Linked DNA regions of Undibacterium parvum. The protein of the gene in region 2 interacts with the protein of the main gene of each other region in a pairwise test. Links are inferred from orthologs where the notes say so. Each region holds a gene or a part of one and is shown on either strand. Other genes may lie near its edges. The genes, in order: hfq and rho.

Region 1 (3,195 bases), 3.6 Mb from region 2 along the record:
ACCCTGCTGACGTCGAGTGACTATACTTGCCAAACGTAGTGATAACCGCTGTTTGACCTTCCTGAACAATAAAAAAGCCGCTAACAGTCCAGATGAAAACAACGACCGCCAAGATAACGGCAATACCAATTTTTGCACCGGCAGCATCTGGAGAGAACCCACCACTGCCACCACCGTCACCACTTCCCTTACCACCCAGCAATTGACTAATGCGCTGATTAAAATCACGCCAAAGCTGATCCAGATCTGGTGGGCCGTCGGAGGGTTTTTTTCCATCCTGATTATTGTTTTGCGAGCCACGTCCCCATTGCGGGTCGTTTAGTGACAACGTCAAACCAATTCTTTTTAAAAGTGAAACAAGCATTCTGTCGTTATCCAATTAAATAGTGGGCTGAACTACAAGCAAGCTCAATTAAAACGGGCGTCATTCAATTCAACTTCAACTGCTGGTGTGCCGCGTTTGATTGCATCAAGTTTCGCGTAATCGGCAACTGCATGGCGTAAGTACTCCATCCCGGCACCGGTACGGGCGCTTAGAAAGACTCTTTCGATTTTATCATACTCGCCGATCTCAAATCTTGGCTCCATTGACGCAAGATCAATTTTATTCCAAACCAATAATTGCGGAATATGATCGGCACCAATCTCTTTTAAGACGTGATTCACCTGCAAAATCTGATCCGAACGAACTGGACTACTCGCATCAACAACGTGTATCAATAAATCGGCATGAATCGTTTCTTCCAAGGTTGCTCGAAATGCAGCGACCAACTGATGCGGCAATTCACGAATAAAACCAACCGTATCAGAAATAACAACACCTCCCGCATCCCCCAGATACAAACGACGAGAGGTCGTATCTAAGGTGGCAAATAATTGATCTGCTGCGTATGCATCGGCCTTGGTAAGCGAATTAAACAGCGTAGATTTACCAGCATTAGTGTAGCCAACCAGTGAGACAGAAAAAGTTTGACTGCGACCTCTAGAGCGACGCTGAGTCTCTCGCTGTTTATGCAACTTCTCCATCTTCGCTTTCAGCGCTTTTACACGCTCACCCAACAAACGTCGATCCGTTTCAAGTTGCGTTTCACCAGGACCGCGCAAGCCTATACCGCCTTTTTGTCGCTCCAAATGAGTCCAACCTCGTATCAGGCGGGTGGCGAGATGCTGCAACTGCGCCAACTCAATCTGTACTTTACCTTCATGGCTGCGAGCACGTTGCGCGAAGATATCCAAAATCAGACTCGTTCTATCGACCACACGCACTTTAAGATGTCGCTCTAGATTTCGTTGCTGCGCTGGTGATAAAGCGTGATTAAAGATCACAATATCAGATTCAACATCGGCAACCGCATGCGCTATCTCATCAGCTTTTCCAGAACCCACAAATAGAGCTGCATCAGGACTGGAACGCTTGCAAGTAATGGTAAGGATTGGCTCAGCACCGGCGGATTGAGAGAGCAAAGAAAGCTCATCTAAACTCGCTTCGAAGTCCCCTTTACCGAAATCGACACCAACCAAAATCGCCCGAGTTGAAATACTTTTACTCAAAGAATTATTCCAGTAAATACTACTCAGGTTCTGATTCGGCGTTGATACTCACTGCACGTGCTGGCACCACAGTAGAAATGGCGTGTTTATAGACCATTTGAGTAACGGTATTGCGCAATAGCACAACATACTGATCAAAGGATTCAATATGACCTTGCAGTTTAATACCGTTCACAAGGTAAATCGATACGGGGATGTGTTCTTTGCGCAAAGCATTTAAGAACGGGTCTTGTAACAGTTGCCCTTTATTACTCATAACAGCTCCATTGTGTTGTTGTGATCAGGAGATTGGGGCACTTTTATGAAACTCAAGTGCCCCGAAAGATGACTACCATACAAAGTAATCTATTTTTACTTGCCAGTTAAATACATCGAACTATGCATCAACAAATAATTATTTTTCTACCTTGGCGAAAGGGTTCTTCCCGGACCGCATTTCTATGCGCAAAGGGGTACCCACAAGTGAAAATGTTTCGCGAAAATGTTTTTCGAGATAACGCTTATACACGTCGCCAATAGAGTCAAGAGCATTGCCATGAATAACGATGATAGGTGGATTTTGCCCGCCCTGATGCGCGTACCGAAGTTTCGGACGAATCGAGCCCTTGCGTTTAGGCTGCTGATGCTCAACCGCCTCTATCAAAGCACGAGTCAATTTTGGAGTCGACAGATTCGCCATTGCAGCGGCATAAGCAGCGTCAATAGACTTCATCATAGGGTCAATACCCGATGACTTTAATGCAGAAACAAAATGAAATTTAGCGAAAGTTAAAAAATTCAACTTGCGCTCGATATCTACTTTGATTTCATCACGACGATCGCTTTGCAGGCCATCCCATTTATTCACACCAACAACCAGAGCACGCCCCGACTCCAGAATAAAGCCAGCTATATGCGCATCCTGTTCAGAGATGTCTTGCTGCGCATCCAAAAGCAACAAAACCACATTGGCCTCGGACACTGATTGCAAAGTCTTCACAACAGAAAATTTTTCGATTGCTTCGAACACCTTTCCACGGCGACGAATACCTGCAGTATCTATCAAGGTGTAATGCTTGCCATCTCGTTCAAAAGGAATCTCAATCGAATCCCTTGTCGTACCAGGCATATCAAACGCGATAACTCGTTCTTCGCCTAGCAAAGTATTTACCAGGGTTGACTTACCGACGTTAGGACGACCAACAATTGCTATTTTAATGCCTCTAACAGCATCGATAGGCTCCTCCACCTCAGGTGGACGCTGTGCAAATGCAATGTTGAGCGACTCTTCGACCAGATCGGTCACGCCATCACCATGCGCCGACGAAATAACGTAAGGGTCGCCCAAGCCTAATTCATAAAAATCCGCAGTGACCGAGGTGTAACGCATGCCTTCAGCCTTATTCACCACCAACATCACAGAACGCCCTGACTTGCGCAGGAAATCTGTAATTGTTTTATCGTGAGGAGTTAAACCTTGACGGCCATCCACCAAGAAAATAACAACATCAGCCTCTGCCACGGCTTGCTTGGTTTGCTTTGCCATTTCATACATAATTCCATCTTTGGCAACTGGCTCAAAACCACCAGTATCGATGACCAAAAAGGGACGCTCACCAACCCGACCTTCGCCATAGTGTCTATCTCTGGTTAAGCCAGGAAGAT
Region 2 (3,247 bases):
ACAGATTCCTGCTCATTTGTTCCAGTCAATACCATTGAATTGGGATAAAACGTCTCCAACTTAAGTTTATTGCTTGCTACCATCAAGGAGCTAGGTAATTGGAAGCGTTGAATGCAGCCTGACATCAACAATTCAGCTTAACATTCTTGTGGCGCTACCAACTTTTAATTTGCCAACTCAACGAGTAATCCATGAGCGAAAACATCATCTATGTAAGCGATGCTTCTTTTGAAGCCGACGTTTTAAAATCCGACAAACCTGTCCTGGTAGATTTCTGGGCTGAGTGGTGCGGTCCATGTAAAATGATTGCCCCTATTCTTGAAGAAGTTGCCAAGGATGCTGGCGGGAAATTTATTATTGCCAAAATGGATGTAGACGCTAATCAAGCGATCCCTGCTCAATTTGGCATTCGCGGCATCCCCACTCTGATTTTGTTTAAAAACGGTGTGGTAGCAGCACAAAAAGTAGGCGCGCTTTCAAAAGGACAATTAACATCCTTTATCGATAGTAATATTTAAGGTAATATGCTGAAATAAATTTTCAAGCGATGCGTATGCCTCGCTTGAAAATCGGTAACAATATAAAAAAACACTCTATTTTTTAGACAACTGCCCTGACTACACGGTTGGCGCAGTTAAAAATATCACACTGTAGTTCACTTCTTCTCACTCCCCCACCTACATATCCCATCTCGGGACACTCACCATGCACTTATCAGAATTAAAGGCGTTACACGTCTCAGCCTTGCTAGAAATGGCCGTAGGCTTAGACATCGACAATGCCGCACGGATGCGCAAACAAGAACTGATGTTCGCAATCCTTAAGAAGCGCGCCAAATCAGGCGAGCAAATTTTCGGCGATGGCGCACTCGAAGTTTTACCGGATGGCTTTGGCTTTCTGCGCTCGCCAGATGCGAGCTATATGGCGTCAACCGACGACATCTATATTTCGCCTTCGCAAATTCGTCGTTTCAATCTGCATACTGGTGACTCTATCGAGGGCGAAGTACGCACACCTAAAGATGGTGAGCGTTATTTTGCTCTGGTAAAGGTAGACAAGGTCAACGGTGAATCACCGGAAGCATCGAAACACAGAATACTGTTTGAGAATCTGACGCCTCTGCATCCTAGCGTACCATTGCGCTTAGAACGTGAAATGAACGGGCAAGAGAACATTACCGGTCGTATTATCGATTTGATCGCGCCAATAGGTAAAGGTCAGCGCGGCTTGTTGGTGGCGTCACCAAAATCTGGTAAATCAGTTATTTTGCAACATATCGCTCACGCGATCACAGCAAACCATCCTGACATTACACTGATCGTTTTACTGATCGACGAACGTCCAGAAGAAGTAACCGAAATGCAGCGCTCTGTGCGCGGCGAAGTGGTTGCATCGACCTTCGATGAACCAGCAACTCGACACGTGCAAGTGGCTGAGATGGTATTGGAAAAAGCCAAACGCCTGGTCGAAATGAAGAAAGACGTGGTGATTTTGCTGGACTCGATCACACGTCTGGCACGCGCTTACAATACCGTCATTCCTGCTTCCGGCAAGGTATTAACCGGTGGTGTTGACGCCAATGCGCTGCAACGTCCGAAGCGCTTCTTCGGCGCTGCCCGTAACATCGAAGAAGGTGGTTCACTGACGATTATCGCGACTGCCCTGATCGAAACCGGTAGCCGCATGGATGACGTTATTTTTGAAGAATTCAAGGGTACCGGCAACATGGAAGTACACCTTGAGCGTCGCCTTGCAGAGAAGCGTGTTTACCCAGCGATCAACTTAAACAAGTCGGGCACTCGTCGCGAAGAATTACTGATCAAGCCTGATCAATTGCAAAAAATCTGGATCTTGCGCAAGCTGCTGTATAGCATGGATGAGATAGAAGCGATGGAGTTCATCCTCGACAAGATGAAAGCGACTAAAAACAATGCAGAATTTTTTGAAATGATGCGTCGCGGAGGCTAAACACCTTCAAAGTTTATGCCGATCGCGATACTTTGCGGTCGGTATTAAAAAACCCGCTAGATTTTGCTATCTAGCGGGTTTTTTTATACATCCATTTTTGCGAAAAACCGCATCTGCTTATTTGCTTGCAAGACTAGATTTATCCCAACCACCCCCGACCGCCTTATACAAACTGACCAATGCCGACAAATGAGCGCGCTGAGTCTCGACCAGTGCAGCCTCGGTTTGCTGCAAATCACGCTGGGCATTGAGCACTTCCAGATAACTGCTGTAGCCATTTTTGTAGCGCAATTCTGCCAGTCGTAAAGAGTCTTTCAAGGCGGTCACTCGACGATTCCCGGCCAAGTAAACCTGCTGGTTGGCAGAGACATTATTGAGCGCATCATGCACGTCACGAAAAGCGCCCTGCACCGCTTGCAGGTATTGCGCCATCGCCTGATCCTTACGCGCCTCGGCACCCGAGACTAGCGCACCGATCGCACCGGCTCTGAAGATGGGCTGCACCAGATTCGCACCGACATTCCACAACAAAGACGCAGGATCAAGCAAATCACGGAAGACGCGCGACTCATATCCGATACCAGTGGTCAACTTAACGCTAGGAAAATACAGCGCCTTAGCCTGACCTACGTCGGCATTCGCAGCGACCAGTGCTTGCTCGGCGGCGATAATATCAGGCCGACGATTCAGTAAGTCAGAGGACAAATCCGTAGGCAAATTCAATTGCTGATACAAGGCGCCGATACTGCTGCCACGAAGCAAGTCCGGATTGGCTATCGCAGTAGGCGAGCGCCCCAGCAACACAGTCAAGGCCGACTCGGCATTGGCAAGCGCCTGCCTTGCCTGCGCCACCGTGATTTCGGCAGCCGCCGTTTCGGACTCTGCCACATGTAAATCGAGTTCACCAACCGATCCGGCGGCGTAGCGTTTCTGCTGCAAACGCAGGTTTTCCTGCCTGGTTCCCAGACTAGATTGAGCCAGTTCCAGCTGAGCATCGTAAGCCCTCAAGGCAAAATAACTCTGCGTAAGACTCGCGTATAAAGTGCTTTGCACCAAACCACGGTTGGCTTGCTGCGCTAGCAAGCGCGCTTTGGCCGCCTCATCGGCGCGCGACAGCTTGCCCCAGAAATCGACTTCATACGAGGCATTCAAACCAAGTTGAAAATCTTTAGCAACAGGATTAGCCCCCAAGCCCAACTTACCGGCATTTTCACTGGTACGGTTTTTGGTGCCACTGAGCGTAGCATCGAGCACCGGGTAGCGATTTGAATTAGTTCCG

The links.
Region 1: the proteins of rho (region 2) and hfq interact in binary tests that used the Escherichia coli proteins (3 or more experiments, as listed by UniProt). The link is inferred for Undibacterium parvum from one-to-one orthologs.

The regions. Positions count from the first base shown.
Region 1 is NZ_CP034464.1:110,047-113,241, forward strand. The notes cover bases 190-3,135. They hold hfq (RNA chaperone Hfq), read right to left. Parts: upstream 1,808-3,135; coding sequence 1,571-1,807; downstream 190-1,570. Other genes in these bases: hflK (FtsH protease activity modulator HflK), read right to left, coding at 190-364; hflX (GTPase HflX), read right to left, coding at 409-1,551; der (ribosome biogenesis GTPase Der), read right to left, coding at 1,946-3,135. Also shown: more of hflK, read right to left, coding at 1-189; more of der, read right to left, coding at 3,136-3,195. UniProt on the Escherichia coli protein: RNA chaperone that binds small regulatory RNA (sRNAs) and mRNAs to facilitate mRNA translational regulation in response to envelope stress, environmental stress and changes in metabolite concentrations.
Region 2 is NZ_CP034464.1:3,723,600-3,726,846, reverse strand. Bases 1-2,836 are described here. They hold rho (transcription termination factor Rho), read left to right. Parts: upstream 1-705; coding sequence 706-1,968; downstream 1,969-2,836. Other genes in these bases: EJN92_RS16245 (efflux transporter outer membrane subunit), read right to left, coding at 2,086-2,836; trxA (thioredoxin TrxA), read left to right, coding at 192-518. Outside these bases: more of EJN92_RS16245, read right to left, coding at 2,837-3,247. UniProt on the Escherichia coli protein: Facilitates transcription termination by a mechanism that involves Rho binding to the nascent RNA, activation of Rho's RNA-dependent ATPase activity, and release of the mRNA from the DNA template.